2 regions of the Knoellia sp. 3-2P3 genome follow, and region 1 is predicted to be linked to the other one. Evidence: predicted binding sites of a transcription regulator. Region 1 holds the regulator's gene; the other holds the start of a gene.
The links. The regulator LexA, encoded in region 1, represses DNA repair genes until DNA is damaged. The targets are predictions, from matches to a motif close to TCGAACANNTGTTCGA.
Positions count from the first base shown of each region.

Region 2: P0Y31_RS08345 (DUF6504 family protein) is a predicted target of LexA. The motif match lies at 3,280-3,295, and genes of this name have one in related genera.

Region 1 covers NZ_JARGZE010000002.1:909,942-917,457, forward strand. Annotated here, with positions in the region: gene fdh (formate dehydrogenase) at 1-3,093, opposite strand, end outside; gene P0Y31_RS09715 (CHAP domain-containing protein) at 3,356-4,618, shown strand; gene P0Y31_RS09720 (LysM peptidoglycan-binding domain-containing protein) at 4,642-5,049, opposite strand; gene lexA (transcriptional repressor LexA) at 5,307-6,032, shown strand; gene P0Y31_RS09730 (DUF4259 domain-containing protein) at 6,078-6,491, opposite strand; gene P0Y31_RS09735 (GNAT family N-acetyltransferase) at 6,605-7,093, opposite strand; gene P0Y31_RS09740 (class I SAM-dependent methyltransferase) at 7,112-7,516, shown strand, end outside.
Region 2 covers NZ_JARGZE010000002.1:608,546-616,061, forward strand. Annotated here, with positions in the region: gene dnaE (DNA polymerase III subunit alpha) at 1-2,220, opposite strand, end outside; gene P0Y31_RS08340 (SAV_6107 family HEPN domain-containing protein) at 2,217-2,678, opposite strand; gene P0Y31_RS08345 (DUF6504 family protein) at 2,695-3,105, opposite strand; gene P0Y31_RS08350 (YbaK/EbsC family protein) at 3,435-3,953, opposite strand; gene P0Y31_RS08355 (VOC family protein) at 4,077-4,460, opposite strand; gene P0Y31_RS08360 (HAD-IIA family hydrolase) at 4,557-5,357, shown strand; gene metF (methylenetetrahydrofolate reductase [NAD(P)H]) at 5,406-6,344, opposite strand; gene P0Y31_RS08370 (polyprenyl synthetase family protein) at 6,456-7,516, shown strand, end outside.

The DNA.
Region 1 (7,516 bases):
GGCGTCGCCGGACACGACCGCGTCACGACCGACGCCCCAGTGGTAGGGGAGGCCGATCTGGTGGATCGTCCTGCCACCGATGACCATCGGCGTCATGCGCTCAGTGACCAGCACCCGGGCCTCGATGGCGGTGCGCGCCGAGACGATGGTCGCCCAACCGCCGTTCTCCAGGCCGCGCTCGGCCGCGAGCTCCGGCGAGACCTCGCAGAAGAGCTCGGGCTGGAGCTCGGCGAGGTAGGGCAGCCAGCGGCTCATGCCACCGGCGGTGTGGTGCTCGGTGAGGCGGTAGGTGGTGAAGACGAACGGGTAGACGTCGCTGCCCGGCGCTCCTGCCGACGGGCTCCACAGGTTGTCCTTGCGCGGGAACACCTTCCGAGCGGGGTTGGACTGCTGCCGGTAGAGCGGGTTGTCGACCGGCGACTCCTGCGGCTCGTAGTGCGTGGGCAGCGGCCCGTCGAGCATGCCCTTGGGTGCGAAGAGCCAGCCCTTGCCGTCGGGCTGCATGATGAACGGGTCGTCACCGGCGATGCCCTCGGGGCCGCCGACACCGCGCTCGGGCCGGTAGCTCGGCGCCTTGGTCGCCGGGAAGTCGGGGACGTCGTCACCCACCCACTTCTGCTGCTCCTCGTCCCACCAGACGTACTTCTTGCGCTCGCTCCACGGGCGACCCTCGGGGTCGGCCGAGGCGCGGTTGTAGAGGATCCGCCGGTTGGCCGGCCAGGCCCAGCCCCAGTCGGGAGCGACCTGGCTCTGCTCGCGTCCGGGCTTGCGGTTCGCGCTGCGGTTGATCCCGCCGGCGTAGACACCCGTGTAGATCCAGCAGCCGCCGCTGGTGCTGCCGTCGGCCTCCATCTCGGTGAAGAGGTCGAGCAGCCGGCCCTGCTTCTCCCCGGCCAGGTGGTAGCCGTTGATCTCGCGCAGCACCGCCTCGCCGTCGATCTCGCCGTCCTCGTCGAGGGGGTAGTCCCAGGTGAGGTCGAGCAGCGGCCGGTCGCGCTCGTCGGTGGAGTCGGCCAGGCGCTCGCGGATCTTCCTGCCCAGCTCGTAGAAGAACTCGAGCTCGCTCTGGCACTCGCCCGGCGGGTTGACGGCCTTGTGCCGCCACTGCAGCATCCGGTGGGTCTGTGTGAAGGTGCCCGCCTTCTCGACGTGCGAGGCGGGCGGCAGGAAGAAGACCTCGGTGCCGATCTTCTCGGTCTCGAGCTCGCCGGTCGCGATCTCGGGGCTGTCCTGCCAGAACGTCGCCGACTCGATCATGTTGAGGTCGCGGACCACGAGCCACTTCAGGTGCGCCAGCGCCAGCCGCTGCATCCTGCCGTGCGCGGAGCCGACCGCAGGGTTCTGGCCCAGCAGGAAGTAGCCCTCGACCTTGTCGTCGAGCATGTCCATCGTGGTCTGGTAGGTGCCGTGGGCGCCGGTGAGCCTCGGCAGGTAGTCGAAGGCCCAGTCGTTCTCGGCTGTCGCCGCATCTCCCCACCACGCCTTCATGAGGCTGACGGCGTAGGCGTCGGCGTTGGCCCAGAAGCCCTTCTGCTCCTTGCTGCCGATCGCGTTGATGTACTCCTGCCACGTGTCGTGCCGACCCGCGACCGGCATCGCGAGGTAGCCGGGGAGGATGTTGTAGAGCGTCGGGATGTCGGTCGAGCCCTGGATGCTGGCGTGGCCGCGCATCGCCATGATCCCGCCCCCGGGACGGCCCATGTTGCCGAGCAGCAGCTGGATGATCGCGGCCGTCCGGATGAACTGGGCGCCGAGGGTGTGCTGCGTCCAGCCGACGGCGTAGACGAACGCCGTGGTGCGCTCACGACCGCTGTTCTCGGTGACCGCCTTGGCCACGTAGTGGAAGTCGTCGACCGAGATGCCGCAGGTGTCGGCCACCATCTCGGGCGTGTAGCGCGCGTAGTGCCGCTTGAGGATCTGGAACACGGTGCGAGGGTCCTGCAGCGTCTCGTCGCGCAGCACCCGGGCGTGCTCGAGCGGCGGACCGGCAGCACCCATCCGGTGGCCGTCGGCAGTCGCCTCCTTGGCCTCGCCCTGCTCGGTGCCGGGGGCCTCGATCTTCCCGTCCTCGTCACTCTCGGTGGCGTAGGCCCAGGTGGTCAGGTCGTAGGAGCCCTTGTCGGCGTCGTACCCGGAGAACAGGCCGTCGAGGTCCTCGGTGTCCTGGAAGTCCTCGTTGATGATCGTCGCGGCGTTGGTGTAGGCGACGACGTACTCCTTGAAGTACAGGTCGTTGCTGAGGATGTGGTTGATCAGCGCCCCGAGGAACACCACGTCGCTTCCCGCGCGGATCGGGATGTGCTTGTCAGCCGTCGCCGACGTGCGCGTGAAGCGGGGGTCGATGTGGATGACCTTGGCGCCCTTGAGCCGTGCCTCGGTCACCCACTGGTAGCCCACCGGGTGGCACTCGGCCATGTTGGAGCCCTGGATGACGATGCAGTCGGCGTTGGCCAGGTCCTGCTCATACTGGGTCGCGCCACCGCGCCCGAACGAGGATCCCAAACTGGGAACCGTGGCGGAGTGTCAAATACGCGCCTGGTTCTCGATCTGGATCGCCCCCGCGGCGGTGAACAGCTTCTTGATGAGGTAGTTCTCCTCGTTGTCGAGGGTCGCCCCTCCGAGGGCCGCGATCGCCATGGTGCGCCGGAGCCGCCGGCCCTGGTCGTCGAGGTCCTGCCACCCGTTGCGCCGGCTCTGCACGAACCGGTCGGCGATCATGTCGATGGCCGTCTCGCGGTCCAGCGGCTCCCACTGCGTGCCGTAGGGGCGCCGGTAGAGCACCTTCGTCTGGCGGCCGGGGCTGTTGACGAGCTGCTCACTCGCAGAGCCCTTGGGGCACAGGCGTCCTCGCGAGACGGGCGAGTCGGGGTCGCCCTCGATCTGGACGACCTTCTCGTCCTTGACGAAGACGCGCTGGCCGCAGCCGACGGCGCAGTACGGGCACACGCTCTGCACGACCCGGTCGGCGGTCTTCGTCCGCGGCTCGAGGGTTCGCGTGCGTTCCGAGGTGACCGCCGGACCGCGGCCCAGGAAGTCCCCACTGCGGAACTGCCGCAGCACCGGCCACGACAGGAAGGTCTTCTTCGCGTCCATCACCCGCCTCCTTTGCTCGCACCCTAGCCCCGCCCGTCAGAGCCCGCGATCCGAGCGAGATCCGGGCCGATGGTGGTGCTGTGGCTCGGCCGTGCCGGCCGGGTGCGCCCCCCGACCTTTCGAAAGGAGGGGGAACTACAGGGGTGATATTCACCCATTTGTCGTACAGGCGTGCCGGGATCAGGCACTCTGTTCCAGGCCCTGGTCGTGGCGTGGTGCTTTCTCACCGTATGCCGAGACCGTCCCCTACCCCCGGGAAGTCATGCGCACACGCCTGCTCCGCCTGTCCTCGCGCCTTGCCGCTGCCCTCCTGCTCGGCACCGCAGCGCTCGGCGCCACGAGCACCGCCGCCGGCGCCGGCACGATCGTCTACGAGTGCAAGACCTCCTCGATCGGGTGCGTCTCCTTCTCCGGCTACACCGGGAAGTCGGTCTGGGGCTACCCGGTCAGCAGCACCGGCAACAACTGCACGAACTACGTGGCCTACCGCCTCGCGCGCAACGGCGTGGCGCAGCAGAGCGGGCTCGGCAACGCCGGCAGCTGGGCGGTCAACGCCAGGAACCGCGGCTTCCGGGTGGACACGACACCTCGGACGGGCGCGATCGCCCAGTGGAGCTACGGCAGCGTCTACGCCCCGTCCTACGGTCACGTCGGGTACGTCGAGGAGGTCACCTCCTCCTACATCACCATCTCGGACTCGTCGTGGAGCGGCGGGTCCTACCGCTGGCGCATCCCCAAGGGCGACCGCAACTGGCCGAGCAACTTCATCCACTTCAAGGACACGGCGTACCAGCCGCCCAAGCCCGGCACGTTCGTGCGGGTGCGGGAGACCAACGAGGTCTACCGCCTGGTGGGCAAGGCCCCCGTCTTCGTCTCGACGTGGACCGGCTTCGGCGGCATGCAGCCCACCCACCTGCTCAGCAGCACCTCCCTGGCGTCCCTGCCGACGCTGCCCAGCGAGGGCACCTTCATCCGCGGGGCGCGCAGCCGGCTGGTCTACCGCGTCGCCGGCGGTGCACCGGTGCACGTCTACACGTGGGCGCCCTTCGGCGGCACCCAGCCGACCACGACGGTGGACGACGCAGCCATCGACCAGGCGGGCTCGGGGGGCCGGTGGAACCACCTGCGCGCCCGACCCGCCGACGGCACGCTGGTCCGCGGCCTGCAGCGCCAGGAGGTCTACCGCATCGCCGGCGGCGCGCCCGTCTACGTGCACGCCTGGGCCAACATCGGCAGCGCCACGGTCCAGCCCACCGTCGGCATCGACATCGCGGCGATCGACCGGGCGGGGTCGGGTGGGCGGTGGAACCACCTGGCACACAAGCCGGTCGACAACTCCTACCTGCGCGGCACCAAGACCGGCTACGTCTACGTCATGAGCGGCGGCAGGGCGCTGCGGGTGACGACGTGGACCCAGGTCGGCGGCCAGAAGCCGACCACCTCCGTCGACCAGCTCGCGATCGACAAGGCCGGCACGACCGACCCCGTCAAGTGGTCACACATCGCCGACAAGGGCCTGCTCTGAGCCGACGCCTGTCCTGAACCGGGCTACCCCAGGGCGGGGACGACGAGGACCTGGCCGGCGTGCACCTGCGTGCTCGGCAGGTTGTTCGCCAGCTGCAGCTGCGCGACCGCCTCGGCGACCGGGAGGGCGGGCAGCTCGCGCGCGGCGACCTCCGAGAGGGTCTGGCCCTCGACGACGGTGACGGCGTGGTCGGCGACGGGCGCCGACGCGCCACCGGCGGAGCCGGCCAGCACCAGCGCGGTGACGGCGATCAGGACGGCCGCGACCATGAGGGTGATGACCAGCCGGCCGGCCCGGGTCAGGCGAAGCCCCCCGGCGACCGGAGTCGGGACCGCGTCGCCGGTTGGGACGAGGACCAGGCGCGGACGGGCAGGACGGGTCGGCACGCGGGTCGGTGTGGCCCCCAGGTCCCAGGCGACTGCTGCACTCATGGTCATTCCCCTCTCCCGACCCCGCGCCTGCGGGGCCCTGTTCTCCGAACGGGTGTTCGATCGAACGCTTGTACGATTTCTAGCACGCATGTTCGAACGGTTCAAGACACGCGTCGAACACATGTTTGGCAACTGTGTTCGAACTCCATACGCTGTGCCCATGCCTCGAAGCACATCAGAGGCCACCGACAGCCCACCCCCGCCGACCGGCTGACAGCCCGGTACACGGCACCTGACCTGCAGAAACGAGGAGCGGCATGTCCGACGACAACGTCAAGGAGCTGCCCGAGCGCGAGCGCGGCGACGGCCTCACCGTGCGCCAGCGCCGGGTGCTCGAGGTCATCCGCAACTCCGTGGACCGCCGCGGCTACCCGCCCAGCCTGCGCGAGATCGGGGAGGCGGTGGGGCTCACCAGCCCGAGCTCCGTGGCGCACCAGCTGGCCTCCCTGGAGCGCAAGGGCTTCCTGCGCCGCGACCCCAACCGCCCGCGGGCCATCGAGGTCGTCTCCCCCGACGCGCCGGCCGACATGCGGGGCTACCGGGGCGGGGCAGCCCCCGACGACGCCGACGCGACCTACGACGAGACCGGCATCAACGACCAGCGGCCCGAGGCGTCCTACGTGCCCGTGCTCGGCCAGATCGCGGCCGGTGTGCCGATCACGGCGGAGGAGTCCGTCGAGGACGTCTTCCCCCTGCCGAAGCAGATCGTCGGCGAGGGGCAGCTCTTCCTGCTCAAGGTGGTGGGCGACTCCATGGTGGACGCGGCCATCTGCGACGGCGACTGGGTGGTCGTGCGCCAGCAGCCGACCGCCGACAACGGCGACATCGTGGCCGCCATGCTCGACAACGAGGCCACCGTCAAGACGTTCAAGCGCAAGGACGGGAAGGTGTGGCTGCTGCCGCACAACCCGGCCTTCGAGCCGATCGACGGCGACCACGCCACGGTGCTCGGCAAGGTGACGGCCGTCCTGCGGCGCGTCTGACGTCGTCGGTCGCCGTCGGTCGGCGACCGACGTTCACGGTCGACGTCAGTCGCCGAAGACGTCGAGGTAGCGGCTCACCACCTCAGTGACGTCGTCAGTGGCCTCGGCCTCCTCCCACAGCTCCCACCACTCGTTCTCGTCGGGCCGCAGCGCCCGGTGGAGGGCCTGTGCCGCGAGCTCCTCGAGCTCCTCGTCGACCTCGAGGGGGTCGCTGTCGAGCCAGGGCGGCAGGTAGCGCTCCCCCACGACCGAGTCGGGGTCCTCGCTGCCGGCCACCACCGCGGCCGCGGCGACGGCCTCCGCCATCACGGGCGCGTCGATGTAGTCCTCCGTCGCGACGACGCGGCGCAGGGCGCCCCGCACCTTGGCCGGCCGCCCCTCGGGCTCGGTCTCCTCGAGGTCGTCCAGGAAGTCGAGTGCGTCGTCGTTCTCGAACGGTCCAGTTCGGACGCGTGCCATGACACCACCCCATCGTCACCTGCTCGCCGGTCCCACTGACGGCCTGACCTGAAGATGGTAGGACGCGGCCGCCGCCGGAGACAGACCTCGGACGCGACCCGGGTCCGCCAGGCTCAGGGAAGTCGCTGCCACCAGGCGGTGTCGACGTAGCGGCCGAGCTTGTGGCCGACCTCCCGGAGCACGCCGACCCGCTCGAACCCCAGCCTGCGATGCAGCGCCTCGCTGGCCTCGTTGGGCAGCGCCACCACGGCCAGGACGGTGTGCACGCCTGCCGCGTCGAGGCGCTCGAGCAGCTCGGCGTAGAGCGCCCTGCCGAGTCCGCGCCCGCGGGCAGCCGAGGCGAGGTAGACGGAGGTCTCGCGCGTCCCGGCATACGCGGGGCGGGACCGGAAGGGGCCGGAGTACGCAAAGCCCACCACGTCGGCGCCGTCCTCGACGACGAGGAAGACGTCGCCGGGGACCTCCGGTGCCAGGCGGTGGGCGAAGTGGTCGGGGCCCCTCGGAAGGGTGTCGAACGTGCCCACCCCGCCCTCGACCTCGGCGTTGTAGATGGCGGCCACGGTGGCCAGGTCGTCCTCGCGGGCGGGGCGGATCTGCGTCACAGGGGCGATGCTAGGTCCATGGAGTCGCAGGGCGGCCGGGGGCCGCAGACGTGGGACGAGCGGTATGCCGCGGCCGAGCGGGTCTGGAGCGCCGGGCCGAACCGCGAGGTGGAGGCCGTGGTCGCCGGCTGGCCGCCGGGGCGGGCGCTCGACCTCGGTGCCGGCGAGGGCAGGCACGCCCTCTGGCTCGCCGAGCGCGGCTGGCAGGTCACGGCGGTGGACTTCTCCGCGGTCGGCATCGACCGTGGGAGGCAGGAGGCCGCCCGCCGGTCACTGGACGTCGAGTGGGTGGTGGCCGACGTCACCGAGTGGCAGCCTGCGCCGGGCACCCTCTTCGACCTCGTGCTCGTGGCCTACCTGCACATCCCCCAGGACGTCTTCTCGCGCCTCGGGCAGTGGCTCGCCCCCGGCGGGGCACTGGTC
Region 2 (7,516 bases), 300 kb from region 1:
CTCGGCGACGATCTTGAGCACCTGCTCGTGGAAGACGACGACGCCGGCGGTCTCCTCCAGCGCGGGCACCAGCGTGGGGTGGAGGTACTCGACGGGCTTCCACCCGTGCCGGGCCTCGAGGAACGGCGTGATCATGTCGGACTTGACCGGGCCGGGCCGGAACAGCGAGATGTCGATGACGAGGTCCTCGAAGCGCTCCGGGCCGAACTTGCCGATGAGCTCGCGCTGGCCGGGGCTCTCGATCTGGAAGCAGCCGAGGGTGTGGGCGGTGCGGACCAGGCGGAAGGTCGCCTCGTCGTCGAGGGGCACCTGGGCCTGGTCGTCGAGGTCGACCTCGACCCCGTCGACCCGGGCCACCTCCTGCACGGCGTGGGCCATCGCCGACTGCATCCGGATGCCGAGGACGTCGAGCTTGAGCAGGCCGAGGGTCTCGACGTCGTCCTTGTCGAACTGGCTCATGGGAAAGCCCAGCCAGCTGGCCTCGACGGGGGTGCGGTCGAGCAGGCCGCTGTTGGACAGCACCACACCGCACGGGTGCAGCGCGATGTGGCGGGGCAGGCCGTCGAGCCGCTCGACGAGGTCGAAGAGCAGGCGCAGCCGCGGGCTGGCCAGCCCCCGGCTGCGCAGCTCGGGCAGCTCGGCGATGGCGCTGCGGGCGTCACGGGCGCGGATGTGCGGGAAGGCCTTGGCGATCTCGTCGACCTCCTGCGGCGGCAGGCCGAGGGCCGCACCGACGTCGCGCACCGCGTGGCGCACCTTGTAGGTGTCCATCATCGACACGCAGGTGACCCGGTCGCCGCCGAACCGCTCGAGGATGCGCTCGTAGACCTCGGTGCGCCGGGCCGACTCGACGTCGATGTCGATGTCGGGCAGCTCCGCCCGCAGCGGAGAGCAGAACCGCTCCATCAGCAGGTCGTAGCGGATGGGGTCGACCCCGCTGATGCCGAGCAGGTAGTTGACCAGCGACCCGGCGCCCGAGCCGCGCGCCGCCACCCGCACACCCATCTCCTTGATGAGGTCGACCACGGAGGCGACGGTGAGGAAGTAGGTGGGGTAGCCGAGCTCGGCGACCACCTTCAGCTCGTCGGTCAACCGGCTCTCGATGGCGTGCCGGTCGCGCTCCCCCACGTCCGGGTAGCGGGTGGACACGGCGGCTCGGCAGCGCTCCTCGAGCACCGACTGGGGGTGGGTGCCCAGCTCGATGGCCAGGGCGGACGGCTCGGGCAGGTGGACGGCGCCGATGCCGAGGTCGCGGCGGGCGTCCTGGGCGCACTCCAGCGCGACCGCCAGGGTGCGTGCGACGAGCGCGTGGGCCCGGGCGGTGTCGCCGGAGGTCACCTGCCGGGCGACGGCGTGCATGGCCGGGGTGCTGGCCAGGTGGGCGGCGTCGGTGACGCGGTCGAGGTGGCGGGTCTCGAGGAGGACGAGCCGCCGGGCCGCGTCGAGCACGTCGACGACGGCGCTCTCCCCCGGGTCGACGTGCCGGACCGCCGCGGTCAGCACCGCGGGCACGCCGCTCTCGTCGGCCAGCCCCAGCAGGCGGGCGGCGTGCCCGCGCGAGGCGGGCGTGCCCTCGGGGCCGCCGTGGCAGACCACCTCGATCGCCAGCGCGTCGGCCGGCAGGAGCCGCTGCCAGGCAGCCAGCAGGGCCCGGGCCCGGTCGGGGCGCCGGGCGAGCAGCGCCCGACCGACGTCGGAGTCCGGCCCGAGCAGCACCACCAGCGGGCTGGGCTCGTCTCCGTGCGCCACGGTCACGCTGCGCGCGGCGATGGTGCCCGGGGTCGTGACCGGCTGGCCGCGCTCGCCGCGCAGGTGGGTGTCCGTGACCAGCCGGCACAGGGAGGCCCAACCCACGCCGGCGGGCACCCCAGCGCCGCGTCCTCGGGCGAGCACCGTGACCCGCGGGTGGCGCGGGTCACGGACGGCGCCGCCACGCACCGGGGTGCGCTGCTTCACCTGCTCACCGGCGCGTGCCGTGCCGTCGCCGAGGGGCTGCGGCTCGGGCTCGACGGCGAGGTCGACACCGAGGACCGGCGCGATGCCGGCGGCCGTGGCTGCCTGGACGAACCGGACCGCTCCGTAGAGGCCGTCGCGGTCGGTCAGGCCCAGAACGGGCTGGCCGTGCTGGGCTGCGCGCTCCACCAGCGCCGCCGGGGTGGATGTGCCGTAGCGCATCGAGAACCCTGAGGCGACGTGCAGGTGGGCGAAGTCACCGTTCACGCCCACGCCGTCGGGACGAGCACGTCGTGGTGCACCGGGCTCACGGGCAGGCCGAGGTTGCGGCAGACCAGCCCGATGAAGGTCTCGGCCTGCCGGAGCAGGTCGTCGGCCTCCCGGGCGCTGACCGCGAGCCGCGCAGGACGCTCGAGCCGCTCGGGTCGTGCGGTGGCGACCGCGAAGAACTCGGCCCACTCGGTCAGCTCAGGCGCTGCCGCGGGCACCAGTTCCCAGAGGCTCTGCGGGCCGCCCGGACGGGACCCCCGGGCCCGGGCTGACACCAGCGCCGCCGCGGCCCGCATGGCCCCCAGCCGGGACTGGCGGTAGCGCTCGGTGACGTCACGGGTGTGGCAGGCCTGCAGCAGGTCGGCCCGGGCGCGCTCGACCAGCTCGAGCGTGGTGGCGGCCGTGGCCCGGGGCGGGGGCGTGGCCGGTGACGGGGACCGTGCGGACAGGCTCATCGTGGTCACCGCCCTCTCAGTCCGCGACCCGCAGGAGGCGCCACTGCTGCGAGCAGGCACCGGCCCCCGGGTCGATGCCGAGGTCGTAGACCCCGGTGCCGGCCATCCGGCCCGCGCTCGCCTCGACGCGCCACACCTGCCGCTCCCGGGCGTCCCCGAGGACGTCGCCGCCGACGTGGGTGCCGGAGGTGCCGGCGTCCGGGCCGGAGCCGACCGTCGCGACTGCAGCGGGGACGCGTCGCTCGTCGAGCGCGTCGCGCCACCACGGACGGCGCTCCTTCCAGTGGTCGAGCACCTGGCGGACGACGTAGAGCCGCCCACGCCAGACGAAGGCGTCGGGAACCGCCCCGGATCCGGTGGCACCACCCGGAACGGCCTGCTCGGTCGTGGCCCGGACCTCGATGGGCTCTTCGTATCGGCGCACCACGGCAGACTCCTTCCAGGGTTCATGGGATGTGGGGCCCTGGCCCTGCGAGGGCGGGGTCGAGGCGCCTGTCGCAGGGCCAGAGCCGCACCGGCCCGGTGTCAGACCCGAGGCGGACGATGGGAGTCCGGGAGAGGACACCACTGCCGCGGGGGGCGCACGCCGGATCCGGCATGTTCGAACAGGTGTTCGAATAGAACGAATGTACACCTGCCCTCGGACAGCCCGTCAAGGGGAACGCCGGGACTACCTCCCGGCAGGGAATCCGGCGCCGAGCCAGTCGCCGCCTGACGACCAGAGGCGCACCGGCTTGCCCCGAGCGCGGTCACAGGTCAGGCGACCTCGATGGCGTGGCCGCCGGTGACCCGCAGCAGCTCCTCATAGGTGGTGCGGAAGACGGTGTGGCTGTGGCCGACCGCTGCCCACACGTAGGGATAGCGGCTCAGCGAGACGTCGACCACGGTGCGCACCGGGCTGGTGTGGCCGACCGGCGCCACGCCGCCGATCGCGAAACCCGTGGCGTTGCGGACGAAGTCGGCGTCCGCCCGGTCGATGTGCGCGATGCCCGTGAGGTCCGCCACCTTCGCGAGATCGACGCGGTGGGCGCCGGACGTGAGCACGAGCAGCGGGGTGATGGAGCCGTCGGCGTCGTGGGCACGGAACACCAGGGAGTTCGCGATCTCGGCCGGGGTGATGCCGAGAGCCGAGGCGGCTGCGGCGGCCGTGCGGACGGCATCGGGCAGGGCGACCACCTCGGGGTGGACGCCGTGGACCGCCAGTGCGGCGAGCACCCGCTGGACCGCGGGGTGCCCCAGCGGGGACTCCTGGGGTGCTGCGATGCCCTCTGCCATGGCCAGAGCGTAGTGATCACGCGTGGTGATCGGGAGGCTCTGACCGCGCCTCGCGCGCGGATGCGTGTGGCCGGGACACGACGTCCCGGCCACACGGCATACCGAGGGCAGCTCTCAGGCGGGTCAGAACCCCTGGTGGATGCAGAGGACGTTGCCGTCCGGGTCGAGGAACCAGGCAGCCTTGTCGCCGTCCATCTCGGCGATGTGGTTGACCGTCTTCAGGCCCGGCAGGTCGTAGTCCTCGAAGGTCACGCCTCTGGCCTCCAGCTCGGCCATCTCCTTCTCGACGTCGCCGACCTCCCAGCTCACGGCTGTGCTCTTCGACTGGCTTCCGGCCTCACGGGGAAGCAGCACGAGCGAGTCGCCGTGGGCGAGGCCGAACCGCAGCTCCCCCATGCTGTTCGCCCCCTCGAAGGGCAGGCCGAGCCGGTCTGCGTAGAACTCCTTTGCGCGATCGGTGTCCGTGACAGGGAGCATCGTCGCGATCGTGCTCGTGGTGAGGGACATAGGTGAGCACCTCCTTCGACGTCTTCCAGCGTGCGCCTGTCCCGCCACGCGGCACCATCCACCACAGTGACTAGCCCGCGCGGCAGAATGGGGCGCATGACGACGCCCCGACCGGTCGAGTGCTGGCTCACGGACATGGACGGCGTGCTCGTCCACGAGGAGCGGGCCATCCCCGGCGCGAGCGACTTCATCGCGGCGCTGGTCTCCTCAGGGCGCCGCTTCCTGGTGCTGACCAACAACTCCATCTTCACCCCGCGCGACCTGCGGGCCCGGCTGCGCGCCGGCGGGATCGACGTGCCCGAGGAGTCGATCTGGACCTCCGCGCTCGCCACCGCCCAGTTCCTCGACGACCAGCGCCCGGGGGGCTCGGCCTACGTCGTAGGCGAGGCGGGCCTGACGACCGCGCTGCACGACATCGGCTACACGATGACCGAGCGCGACCCCGACTACGTGGTGCTCGGCGAGACGCGCACCTACTCGTTCGAGGCGATCACCAAGGCCATCAGGCTCATCGAGAACGGCGCGCGGTTCATCGCCACCAACCCCGATCCCTCGGGGCCGTCACCGGCGGGCACCCTGCCGGCCACCGGGTCGGTCGCCGCACTCATCACCACGGCCACCGGGTCGCAGCCCTACTTCATCGGCAAGCCGAACCCGCTGATGATGCGCAGCGCCCTCAACCGCCTCGACGCCCACTCCGAGTCGACCGTGATGATCGGCGACCGCATGGACACCGACATCATCAGCGGCCTCGAGGCCGGCCTGCGCACCGTGCTGGTGCTCACCGGTTCGACCCGGCCCGACCAGGTGCACCGCTTCCCCTACCAGCCGACCCGGGTGCTCGAGTCGATCGCCGACGTGGTCCCGCTCGTGGAGCAGCTCCAGCCCGTGCCCTGAGCCGTATGCCGCGTGCGCGCCTCCAGCGCGCGGGCGCCATCGGCGACGTCAGCCGGTGGTCTCGACGCCGGCCACGGGGAGGCTGAGGTTGCCGTGGACCTCGAGGGTGGCGGTGGACCGGTTCATGGTGATGAAGTGCAGGCCGGGCGCCCCCTCGGCCAACATCCGCTCCGCGAGCTCGGTGGCGATCTGCACGCCGACCTCGCGGATCGCCGCCGGGTCGTCTGCCACTGCCTCGAGCCGTGCGACGACGGCGGGCGGCAGCGGGGTGCCCATCAGCTCGGACATGCGCGCGATCTGCTTGAAGCTCGTCACCGGCATCAGGCCCGGCGTGATCGGCAGGTCGCAGCGGGCGGCGACCGCGTCGCGCAGCCGCAGGTATGAGTCGGCGTCGAAGACCATCTGGGTCACCGCGAAGGAGGCCCCGGCAGCACGCTTGCGCACCAGCACCTCGACGTCGTGGGCGAAGTCGGGCGACTCCGGGTGCACGTCGGGGAACGCGGCGACGCCGACGGTGAAGTCGCCGAGCCCGCGCACCAGGGCGACGAGGTCCTCGGCGTGGTCGAGCCCCCCGGGGTGCGGCACCCACGGCCCCCGCACGTTGCCGGGCGGGTCACCGCGCAGCGCGAGGATGTTGCGGACGCCGGCGGCGGCATACTGCCCGACCACCTGGCGCAGCTGGGCGACGGAGGCGTTGACGCAGGTGAGGTGCGCCAGCGGGGTGAGCGTCGTCTCGCGGGCGATGCGCTCGGTGACCCGCACCGTGCGGTCCTGGGTCGTGCCGCCCGCGCCGTAGGTCACCGAGACGAAGTCGGGCCGCACACGCTCGAGGCGGCGGATCGCTTCCCAGAGCACCGCCTCGGAGGCGTCGTCCTTGGGCGGGAAGAACTCGAAGCTGATCGAGGGGCCTCGGGAGGCGAGCATGCGTGGGATCGACCGGGTGATGTTCTCCGGTCGACGCAGCCGGGAGGGCTGTCCGAGTGCCATGCGGCGAGAGTAGTTCAGCAGCCCTCACGTTAGGCTCGGGGCTACACATCCTGAGACCGCCGGCCGCAGCGACGACAGACGTGGCAGGCCCACCGCCGCCTAGGAGGCGCAGTGCGCAACCCGCTCGATGCCGCCGACCTGCGCTCCCGCGTGCAGGAGTGCGTCGACGCCGAGCTGGCCACGCAGGCAGCGGTCCTGGCCGAGGTCGGGCCCGACACCCAGGACCTGCTGGCAGCGGTGCGCTCCCTCCTCGCCGGCGGCAAGCGCCTCCGGGCGGCCTTCCTCTACTGGGGCTACCGCGCCGCCGGGCAGCCCGACTCCCCCGCCCTGGTCCGCCTCGCGACCGCGATGGAGTTCTTCCAGGCCGCCGCGCTCATCCACGACGACGTCATGGACGACAGCGACACCCGGCGCGGCCTGCCCGCCGCCCACCGGGCGCTGGCCGCGCGGCACAGCGACGAGGACTGGTCCGGCGACGCCGACCGGTTCGGGGTGGCCGGCGCCATCCTGGCCGGGAACCTGTGCCTGAACTGGACCGAGGAGCTGTTCGCCACCTCCGGCCTGCCTGCCGAGCACCTGGCCCGCGGCCGGGCCGTCTTCGACCGGATGCGCACCCAGCTCATGGGCGGGCAGTTCCTCGACGTCGTCGAGTCGGTCCGCTCGTGGGAGGGCCTGAGCACGGCCGAGCGCATCGAGCGGGCCAGCCGGGTGATCCGCTACAAGAGCGCGAAGTACACGATCGAGCACCCGCTGCTCATCGGCGCCACCGCGGGCGGCGCCGGCGAGGCCGACCTCGCCGCGCTGTCGCGCTACGGCCTCGACCTCGGCCACGCCTTCCAGCTGCGCGACGACCTGCTCGGCGTCTTCGGAGACCCGGCCGCCACGGGCAAGCCCGCCGGCGACGACCTGCGCGAGGGCAAGCGCACCGTGCTCATCGCCCACACCCTCGAGGGGGCGGACGCGCACGGCCGCGCGGTCGTCGAGGCGGGGCTCGGCCGACCCGACCTCGACGCCGCAGGCGTGGAGGCGATGCGACGGGTCATCGTCGACTCCGGGGCCGTCGACGCCGTGGAGGCGGAGATCGCCGGGCTCGCCGACGCGGCCCGGCTCGCGCTGAAGTCCACCTCCGGCCTCGCCGACGAGCCGCTCGACGTGCTCGACGCGCTCATCGA